DNA from 4 places in the Micromonospora sp. NPDC049171 genome. Region 4 is predicted to be linked to each of the others. Evidence: riboswitches for the same ligand, from Rfam matches in the RefSeq annotation. Region 4 holds a riboswitch; each other region holds the start of a gene.
The links. A riboswitch is a leader RNA that binds a small molecule or an ion and turns the genes downstream of it on or off. The one in region 4 is predicted to bind cyclic di-AMP.

Region 1 (2,191 bases), on a different contig from region 4:
CGCGACGACACTGTCGATGTTCCAGGCCGACGTGGACCTACACGGCCTGCTGCTCGCCGGGATCATCATCGGATCGCTCGGGGTGCTCGACGACGTGACGGTCACCCAGGCGGCCACCGTCACCGAGCTGGCGCACGCCAACCCCGGGCTGACCCGGTTGCAGCTCTACCGCGCCGCGACCCGGGTCGGCCGCGCGCACATCGCCTCCACTGTCAACACCATCGTGCTGGCGTACGCGGGCGCGTCGCTGCCCCTGCTGCTCCTGCTCACCGCCGACTCGCGGCCGATCGGGCAGATCCTCACCAGCGAGTTCCTCGCGCAGGAAATCGTCCGCAGCGCGGTCGCCACGCTCGGCCTGATCGCCGCCGTGCCACTGACCACCGGGCTGGCCGCGATCGTGACCGCCGCCGGACGCGCCGACGCCACACCGCCCGCCGACGCCGCCCGGCGGCCACCGGAGCCGGACCGGGCGGAGCCGCTGGCCGCCCTCAGCTCACCGCGAACCTCTCGACCCGACGAGCCGGAGCAGACCCGGACCCCACCCCCATCCACGGCCACCGACGGGTGGCCGGAGTCGAACAGGAGCACGGAAACGGCATGGTGACACTCCTCAGCGTGACCAGATCGGATCTCCACCCTGAGAACCGCGTCACTGATCACCCAGCGCTATGGCGAAATGACACTTTTGGTCGGCAGCCAGGCGTAGCTCACGCAGTCGACTCTCGGGTAACCTCGCTGCCGGTTACCGATGAAGGCGCGAAGCGGCGCCTGCGGTGCCACCGCCCAATCGCCAACCGGCGAGCCGGGGACCCAGGTATGTGGGGTGAATCCGCGTCAGCGGTAGGGGCCACTTCCGCCCCGAACCCGTCAGCTAACCCGGTCGGCGGTCGACGGAAGGGAACATTGTGACGGCACCCCTACGCCGCTGGTTGACACCCGTGGTGGCCGTGATCGCCGCACTGACCGTGCTCGCCGGGCCCCTGCCGGCCCACGCCGCCCCGACGACCCCGACACCGTCCGGGCACGAGGAGGACGGCGAGCCGAAGCTGCTCAACGACGTCATCGAGCAGGCCAACCGGGACTACTCCGCCGCCAAGTCCAAACTGGACAAGTCCAAGAAGCGTCAGCTGGAGCTGGCGCTGGAGGTGGACCGGGCCAAGGCCGACCTGGACGCGTTGGCACCACAGGTCGGGCAGATCGCCGCCCAGTCGTACCGGACCGGTCGGATCGGCGCGCTCGCGATGCTGCTCGAAAGCGACGCTCCCGACACCTTCGTGCAGCGCGCCGCGATGCTCGACGAGATCAACATGGTGAACGAGAACAAGCTCGCCGAGGTCAACGCGGTGAAGGCCCGCGCCGAGCAGGCCAAGTTCCTCCTCGACACCGAGGTTCGCGAGCAGCAGAAGCAGACCGCCGTGATGGCCAAGCGGAAGAACGAGGCCGACAAGGCGCTCTCGCTGGTCGGCGGCAAGGGCTTCACCGGCGGCCTGGTGGACGCCACCTCGCCGGTCGCCAAGATCGGGCCGGGCCGCACCGCCGACGGTGACTGGAAGGCGCAGTCGTGCAGCGAGGACGACCCGACCACGTCCGGCTGCATCACGCCTCGCACGCTGCACGCGTACAAGGAGGTCAAGCGGGCCGGCTTCAACCGGTTCGTCGGCTGCTACCGCCCCGGCGGGCCGTGGGAGCACCCGAAGGGCAAGGCCTGCGACTGGTCGCTACAGAAGAGCGGCTTCGCGCCCTGGCACAACGAGGACACCCGGACGTACGGCAACAACGTCGCCGCGTTCCTCATCCGTAACGCCGACCGGCTCGGCATCTACTACGTGATCTGGAACCGGCAGATCTGGTTCCCGGCAAGCGGTTGGAAGTCGTACAGCGGGCCGTCGAACCACACCGACCACGTCCACATGTCGCTGCTCTGACCCACCGGATCCTCCGTCGAGGGCCGCTCCGCCTCGGGCGGGGCGGCCCTCGACGTGTCAGGCGGCCGACCCGGTCGGCACGTCGAGCGTCGCGAAGCCGGCCGGCACCGCCGCCACCGGGCGCACGACGCCGGCGGCGAGCCGGTATGACACGCCCACCACCGCACACCGCCCCTGTGCCACCTCGTCGGCCAGCACGGGCGACTGCCCGAGCAGCGTCTCGACGGTCTGCGCGATGTGGATGTCGACGATGCCGTCGATGTCCT
Region 2 (2,191 bases), on a different contig from region 4:
GATCCGGGACGCGAGGCTGGCCGACTACCAGGCCGCGGCCACGGCGGAGCGGGCCGCCTGGCGGGATGCGGACCTGGCCGCCTCCTCGGCGCGTACCCTCGCGGCGGAGGCGGCCGCGGCAGTTGCCCGGTTGCGGCCGAGCCCGGCACCCGTCCGCCGGCTGGTGCGTGGGGTGCCCCGGCCCGCCGTCGTGGCACGCTGGCGTCCGGCCCGTGCCCTTCGCGCCCGATCCGTTATGTGAGCCCGGTCACGGGATTTGCGAATCGGGCGTCCGGCACGATCAGCTCGATTTTTCCCGGAATTGTGGCCGCATTGTTGGCGGCCTGTCCGGTTGTCGACCGTAGGCGTCGCCGTAACCGGTTGTCCCATCGAGTCACGTCATCGGCAATACGCGCAGAAATTGTGGCACCCATTGAGGTTTACGCAGGTGAAGCCGGCTTGGCAGGGTGTGGATGGGCCAGTAGTGTCGTCCCGTCCGGTGCGGTAACCGATCGCAAGAGGCGACGCCGCGCCGACCCGCTCAATCGTGATCAACGAACCGGGGACCCATCAGTAAGTCCGGGGTGAATCCGCGAGCCACGGCCCGCGGTAGGGCGATCTTCCCGCCCGAATCCGTCAGCTAACCCGGTAGGCGGTGTCGGAAGGAGTTCCAAACTCGTGCAGCACCTTTCCACCCCTCGGCTGTTCCCTCGCCTCCACGGCGCAGCGGTGCCCCCGCTCATCCGTCCAGTGACGGTGAGCTGACCCCCGGGTCACCGCCTCTCCCGCCCGGCCGAGCCGGGCGTTCCCCTGAGCGGTTCACCACCCGCGGACCACCGTCCGCGCGCTGGCGCCTGCCCGGACACCGGTCGCGCCCCGGTGTGCCGCTCTCCCCCCGATCCGTGGAGGACCCCGTGAAGCACACCATGCAGCGCCAGCTCCGCCGCATCGCGACCGAGCGCCCGTACCAGATCGTCGCCGCCTCCGCCGCGGCCCTCGTGCTCGCCGCCACCACCGGCACCCTGCTCACCGTCGCCGACGACGCCCCGGCCGCTCAGCGCACCGCGACCACGGTCGCCGAGATGCGCAGCGACACCACCACCTCCCAGGGCGACGCGTCCCCGCTGGCCAGCACCGCGCCGTCCAGCGCCGCCCCGGCCACCAGCGCCGCGGCGCCCGCCGCCAAGGCCAGCAGCAACCCGGATCTGACCCGTAAGCCGACGCCGCCGAAGCCGCCCGCGACCAAGGTGCTCGACTACGAGTACGAGGCGCAGAACACGTACTACAACTGCGGCCCGGCGGCCACCCGCAACGCGCTCAGCGCCAGCGGGATCGACCGCACCCAGGAAGAACTCGCTGCCGAACTGGGCACCACCGAGATGGGCACCAACTCGGCCGAGGACACCACCCGGGCGCTCAACGCCGAGGTGAAGGGTTCCCCGTACCGGACCCGGATGTTCCCCGGCGCGCCCAGCCCGGCACAGATGGACCGGCTCCAGGCCGACGTCGTCCGGGCCATCACCGACGGCCGGGGCGTGGTGGCCAACGTCGTCGGCGACGCCACCGACACCGACGGCAGCTGGCACTCCTACGGTGGCGGCCACTACATCGCCGTCGTGGGTTACAAGGACAACGGTCGCACCGTGCGGATCGCCGACTCGGCGAACCCGGCCGACCCGTCGTACTGGATCACCACCATCGACCTGGCCAACTGGATCACCAGCCGGGGCTACTCCGCCTGACCCGGGCACCCTGACCGCCGCGGGCGTCGTCCCCCACAAGGGGCCGACGCCCGCGGCGTCTCTCCCGCTGGCCCGGGGTACGCCCCCGTCGACGACTCTCGTCCGGGACAGCGAACCGTGGGAGACTGCGGCCGTGGTGGACGAATCGGGTGGTCACGCCGGTCGACGGCCGGTCCTGCTGCTGTTGCACGGCATGGGGGCGACCGGTGACGTGTGGCTGCCCTGGGCGTCGCACCTGGAACAACACTGGCCCGGCCGGTGGCTGGCACCGGACCTCGCCGGACACGGCTGGGCACCGCCGCTGCCGTCGTACTCCTTCGCCGGTCTCGCCCAGCGGATCGCGCAGGCCCTCGCCCCCGACGACCGGCTCGTCGTGCTCGGGCACTCGCTGGGCGGCGTGGTCGGCCTCGCGTTGGCCGCACGCGACGCCGGGATGCCGGTGGACGCCGTGGTCGGGTTCGGCATCAAGG
Region 3 (2,191 bases), on a different contig from region 4:
GATGAGCCACACCAGGACGCTCAGCGGCGCGAACAGGACGGTGCCGACCAGCGCGCCGACCGGGTAGAGCACCGCCGGGTCGGCGCCCCGCTGCACGGCGATGCCGAGGGTGAGCAGCACCAGGTCCGCGCCGAGCCAGCCCAGCGACGTGACCAGGTGCAGGGTGAGAAGGCCCTTGCGGGCGGCGGGTGGGATCCGAGGCATACCGCAAGGCTGCCCGCCGGCTCTGGCCGGGTCGTCCGACGAGCGGCGACATCAGGGGTACGCCCGCTGACGTAGCCGGCCAGCGCCGCGCGACTGCCCGAACGAACGTGATGCCTGTGAGTCATCACGATGACTCACAGGCATCATGCGCTGCGGGGAACGGCCGGGTCAGTAGACCGACAGGTGTACGTGGTTGGTGTGGTCGGTGGACGGGGTGCCACCGGCGCCGCTGTACGACTTCCACCCGCTGCTGGGCAGCCAGATCTGCCGGTACCAGATCACGTACAGCACGGCGAGCCGGTCGGCGTTGCGGATGAAGTACGCGGCCAGGTTGTTGCCGTACGTCTTGTCGCCGCCGGTGGCGTTGCCGCCGAAGCCGCTCGTCTGGGCGGCGAAGTCGCAGGCCCGGCCCTTCGGGTGCTCGCCCGAGCCGCTGGGGCGGTGACAGGAGACGTACCGGGTGAAGCCGGCGGCCTTGGCCTGGTTGAGCGCGTGCAGGGTGCGCGGGGTGATGCAGCCGTTGGCGGGCGTGGGGTCGTTGACGCTGCACGACTCGGAGGGCCAGGAGCCGTCGGAGTTGCGTGGCGCCGCCTTCGCGTTGGCGGTGGAGGTGCCCCGGTTGGAGCTGGTGTCGGCGGTGGTCTGCGGAGGCTTGGGCGTGTTGGCGACGGTCAGGGCGCGTTCGGCCTGCTCCTTGCGCTTGGCCATCACGGTGACCTGCTTGCGCTGTTCGGTGATCTCGCCGTTCAGGGCGGCCCGGGTGCGATTGGCCTCGTCCTTGGTGGCGAGCAGGTCGCGCAGCACCCGGTCCTCGTTGGCGGCCACCGCCTCCAGGGCGGCGGCCCGATCCATGAAGCCCTCCGGGCTGCTGCTGTTGAGCAGCGCCGACACCGCACCGAGCCGGCCGGTGCGGTACGCCACGCCGGCGATCTGGCCGACCTTGCCGTCGCGCTGGGCCAGCTCGACCTCGATGGTCTTCAGCTGGGTGGCGAGCTGCTGCTGCCGCTGCACGGAGGTGTCCAGAGCGCGTTTGGCGTCCAGGTAGCCCTTGCTGGCGGCCTCGAGTTGGGCGCGCAGCGACGGGGTGCCGCCCTCCTCGTCGGAGTCGGGTGCGGCGGCGGCCCGCAGGCCGGTCGGGGGAGCGGCCGAGGCGGTGCCGGCCGGGATCGCGACGCCGAGGGCGAACATCGCGACGATCAGGGCCGCCAGTCGGGCGGCGGGTGGTCGTGCTGGTGCCACTGCGCATGTCCTTCCGTCAGCCGCCGACCGGGTTAGCTGACGGGTTCGGGACGGAAGATCCCTACCGCTGACGCGGATGCACCCCAGGAACGTGGTTCCCCGGTTCGCCCGGTTGGGCGATTAGGCGGCGACCGCCACCGGCGCCTGGAGGGCGCCGCCTGGTGGAGGCCGGGACCGAGCCTACCGGTGCCGGTGGGGCTGCTGCAGCCGATGTGACGGAAGGTGCGCACGTCGTCACGGAAATGGGTGTTACCACTCGATTGAGCCGCAGGCCCCGGTGGCGGCGCCGGGCTCGATCTGCAACGTCGCGTGTTCGATCCGGAAGTCGTCGTGCAGGGCGGTACGCGCTGCGGTCAGCACCGCGCCGACCTCCGCGTCGGGTGCCATGGTCAGGTGCGCGGAGGCCACCTCCATGCCCGAGGTGAGCGTCCAGACGTGCAGGTCGTGCACCTCCACCACACCGGGGACGGCGGCCAGCCGGTCGTGCACGGCGGTCACCTGGAGGTGCTCCGGGGCGGCCTGCACCAGGATGCGGACGGCGGCGCGGGCCAGCCGCCAGGTGCGCGGCAGGATGAACGCGCCGATGGCGACCGCGACCAGCGGGTCGGCCCACCACCAGTCGGTGACGGCGATGAGCAGTGCGGCACCGATCACGCCGAGTGAGCCGAGCAGGTCGCCGAGCACCTCCAGGTAGGCGCCCTGCAGGTTGATGCTCTCCCGGGCACCGGCGCGGAGCAGGGCGAAGGCG
Region 4 (2,191 bases):
ACCGACGTCGGTACGCAGCGAGTCGGTGGCCGCGCCGGTCAGTGCGGCGGCGGCGTCCACGGTCTGCAACGCGGCGGCCGATGGTGCCGGGTCCGCCGACCGAGGCGCGGGTGCCAGCGCGGTACGGGAGTCGTCGCCGCGCGGATCCTCGGTGCCGGTGCCGGTGCCGGTGCCGGTGCCGGCGTCGTGGTGGCCGGCCGTGGGCAGGGCGGCCACGTGTCTGGCGTCGGTCAGGTGCATCGGGCCGTAACCGCCGCTGGTGCTGGGTGTGCCGGCGTTGCTGTCCCAGCGGGACTCCAGGTAGGAGACGCCGAGCAGCACGTCGGTCGGTACGCCGAACTCGGCCGCCGCGGCGGCGTACTGCTGCTGGCGGTCGCCGGTGGGTGCGGCGGCGGCGTGGGCGGGTAGCGGTACCGCGGTCGCGGCGGCGACCACGGCGGCGGCGAGCAGTGCGCGCCGGCCGGGGGACAGGGTTGGATGGTGCATCGAACCCCCTAGATTCCACGGGTGCAGGTCAGGTCACCTTCGCGCCGCCCGGGAGCCCACGTCAATACCTTTCTATGTGTCGACCTGCCTGGAAAGAAATCTTCGCGTGTGGTCGGGGCTCCTCTCCGATCGGTACGGAGTGTCACGGCCGCGCGGGTTGCGGAGTGGTAACGGGCGTCTCTACTCTGGTCTTTTGTCGGCCCGATAGCAGCTCCGCCCAGCCCGGGCGGTAACGGACCGACACCGCCGAGTCGTTTCCGAACGAACCGGGGACCCATGTCCCCCGGGGTGAATCCGCAGCCACTGCGGTAGGGCGCCGACTTCCCGCCCGAACCCGTCAGCTAACCCGGTAGGCGGTCAGGAAGAAGGAGTACGGAACCCCGGTGGCACTCCATGCCCCGCGGCCGTCGTCCGAGCGGTCGGCAGCAGCCGGCCCCATGTCGATCGCGCCGCGCCCACGCTGGTCCCGCTTCACCACCGCGCTCGCCGCACTGGCCGGCGTCGCCGTCGTCCTGACCGGCAGCGCCACGCCGGCCCACGCCGACCCGTCCGTCGCCGAGATCGAGCGCCAGATCGACGCCGACTGGAACAAACTCGAACCGATCATCGAACAGCACAACGCCACCCGGATCGACCTCGCCGCCAAACGCAGGCAGGCCGGCGCGCTGGCCGCCCGGATCGCCCCGCTGGAGCGCCAGGTCGACGCCGCGATGGACAAGGTCAGTGCCCTGGCGGTGCGCGCGTACAAGGGCGAGAACGTGCTGACCGTCAACGCCGTACTGGGCAGCCGGTCGCCCAGCGAGGTGGTCGGGCAGCTCGAGATGCTCGACCGCTTCGCGCACAACCAGCAGCAGGACGTCCGCGAGGTGGCCGACCTGCGCGACCAGTTGGCCGGGCAGAAGGCGCCGCTCGACGCGATGGTGGCCCAACTGACCCGCACCGAGGCTCAGCTGGCGGCGAAGAAGAAGCAGATCAACGAGGAGATCGACAAGCTGCAGAAGCTGCGCCTCAAGGTGTACGGCAGCGGTGGCGGCGGTCCGCTGCGCCCGGCGCCCTGCCCTGCCAGCTATCCCGGTGGCGCCGCCGGCACGGCGGTCAAGTTCGCCTGCGCGCAGATCGGCAAGCCCTACGTCTGGGGTGCCGAGGGCCCGAACTCGTACGACTGCTCCGGGCTGATGCTGGCCGCCTGGGCGAAGGCCGGGGTGTCCCTGCCGCACAACGCCGCCGCGCAGAGCCGCGCCACCAAGAAGGTCAGCAAGGGCGACCTGCGCCCCGGCGACCTGGTCTTCTACTACAGCGACATCCACCACGTCGGCATGTACGTCGGTGACGGCTGGGTGGTGCACGCCTCGCAGGCCGGTGAACCGGTCAAGATGAAGAGGGCCGACGACGGTCAGGTCCACAGCTACGGCCGTCCAGGCTGATCAGTGCGCGGACCGGGGGCCCGTCGCGATCCGTCGCGGCGGGCCCCCGTCGTCACGGGTTCAGCGGGTGGGCCAGGTGCGCCAGTGCTGCCAGGCGCGACTCGGCGTCGGCCCCCGCTGCCCCTGGTAGCGCGAGCCGTAGACCGCCGAGCCGTACGGGTGCTCGGCCGGCGAGGAGAGTCGGAAGATGCAGAGCTGCCCGATCTTCATGCCCGGCCAGAGCGTGATCGGCAGGTTCGCCACGTTCGACAGCTCCAGCGTGACGTGACCGGAGAAGCCGG

Region 1: linked by a shared signal. The riboswitch ahead of AB0B14_RS03120 (hypothetical protein) and the one ahead of AB0B14_RS15855 (NlpC/P60 family protein) in region 4 are both predicted to bind cyclic di-AMP.
Region 2: linked by a shared signal. The riboswitch ahead of AB0B14_RS18860 (C39 family peptidase) and the one ahead of AB0B14_RS15855 (NlpC/P60 family protein) in region 4 are both predicted to bind cyclic di-AMP.
Region 3: linked by a shared signal. The riboswitch ahead of AB0B14_RS14175 (hypothetical protein) and the one ahead of AB0B14_RS15855 (NlpC/P60 family protein) in region 4 are both predicted to bind cyclic di-AMP.

What each region holds. Positions count from the first base shown of each region.
Region 1 covers NZ_JBEZDJ010000002.1:82,658-84,848, reverse strand. Annotated here, with positions in the region: gene AB0B14_RS03125 (YibE/F family protein) at 1-604, shown strand, start outside; cyclic di-AMP (ydaO/yuaA leader) riboswitch at 771-901, shown strand; gene AB0B14_RS03120 (hypothetical protein) at 906-1,925, shown strand; gene AB0B14_RS03115 (carbonic anhydrase) at 1,983-2,191, opposite strand, start outside.
Region 2 covers NZ_JBEZDJ010000014.1:40,918-43,108, reverse strand. Annotated here, with positions in the region: gene AB0B14_RS18865 (hypothetical protein) at 1-241, shown strand, start outside; cyclic di-AMP (ydaO/yuaA leader) riboswitch at 508-649, shown strand; gene AB0B14_RS18860 (C39 family peptidase) at 882-1,721, shown strand; gene AB0B14_RS18855 (alpha/beta fold hydrolase) at 1,855-2,191, shown strand, end outside.
Region 3 covers NZ_JBEZDJ010000009.1:155,196-157,386, forward strand. Annotated here, with positions in the region: gene AB0B14_RS14170 (hypothetical protein) at 1-204, opposite strand, end outside; gene AB0B14_RS14175 (hypothetical protein) at 373-1,392, opposite strand; cyclic di-AMP (ydaO/yuaA leader) riboswitch at 1,449-1,580, opposite strand; gene AB0B14_RS14180 (cation diffusion facilitator family transporter) at 1,693-2,191, opposite strand, start outside.
Region 4 covers NZ_JBEZDJ010000011.1:73,301-75,491, reverse strand. Annotated here, with positions in the region: gene AB0B14_RS15860 (N-acetylmuramoyl-L-alanine amidase) at 1-486, opposite strand, end outside; cyclic di-AMP (ydaO/yuaA leader) riboswitch at 721-856, shown strand; gene AB0B14_RS15855 (NlpC/P60 family protein) at 924-1,910, shown strand; gene dcd (dCTP deaminase) at 1,971-2,191, opposite strand, start outside.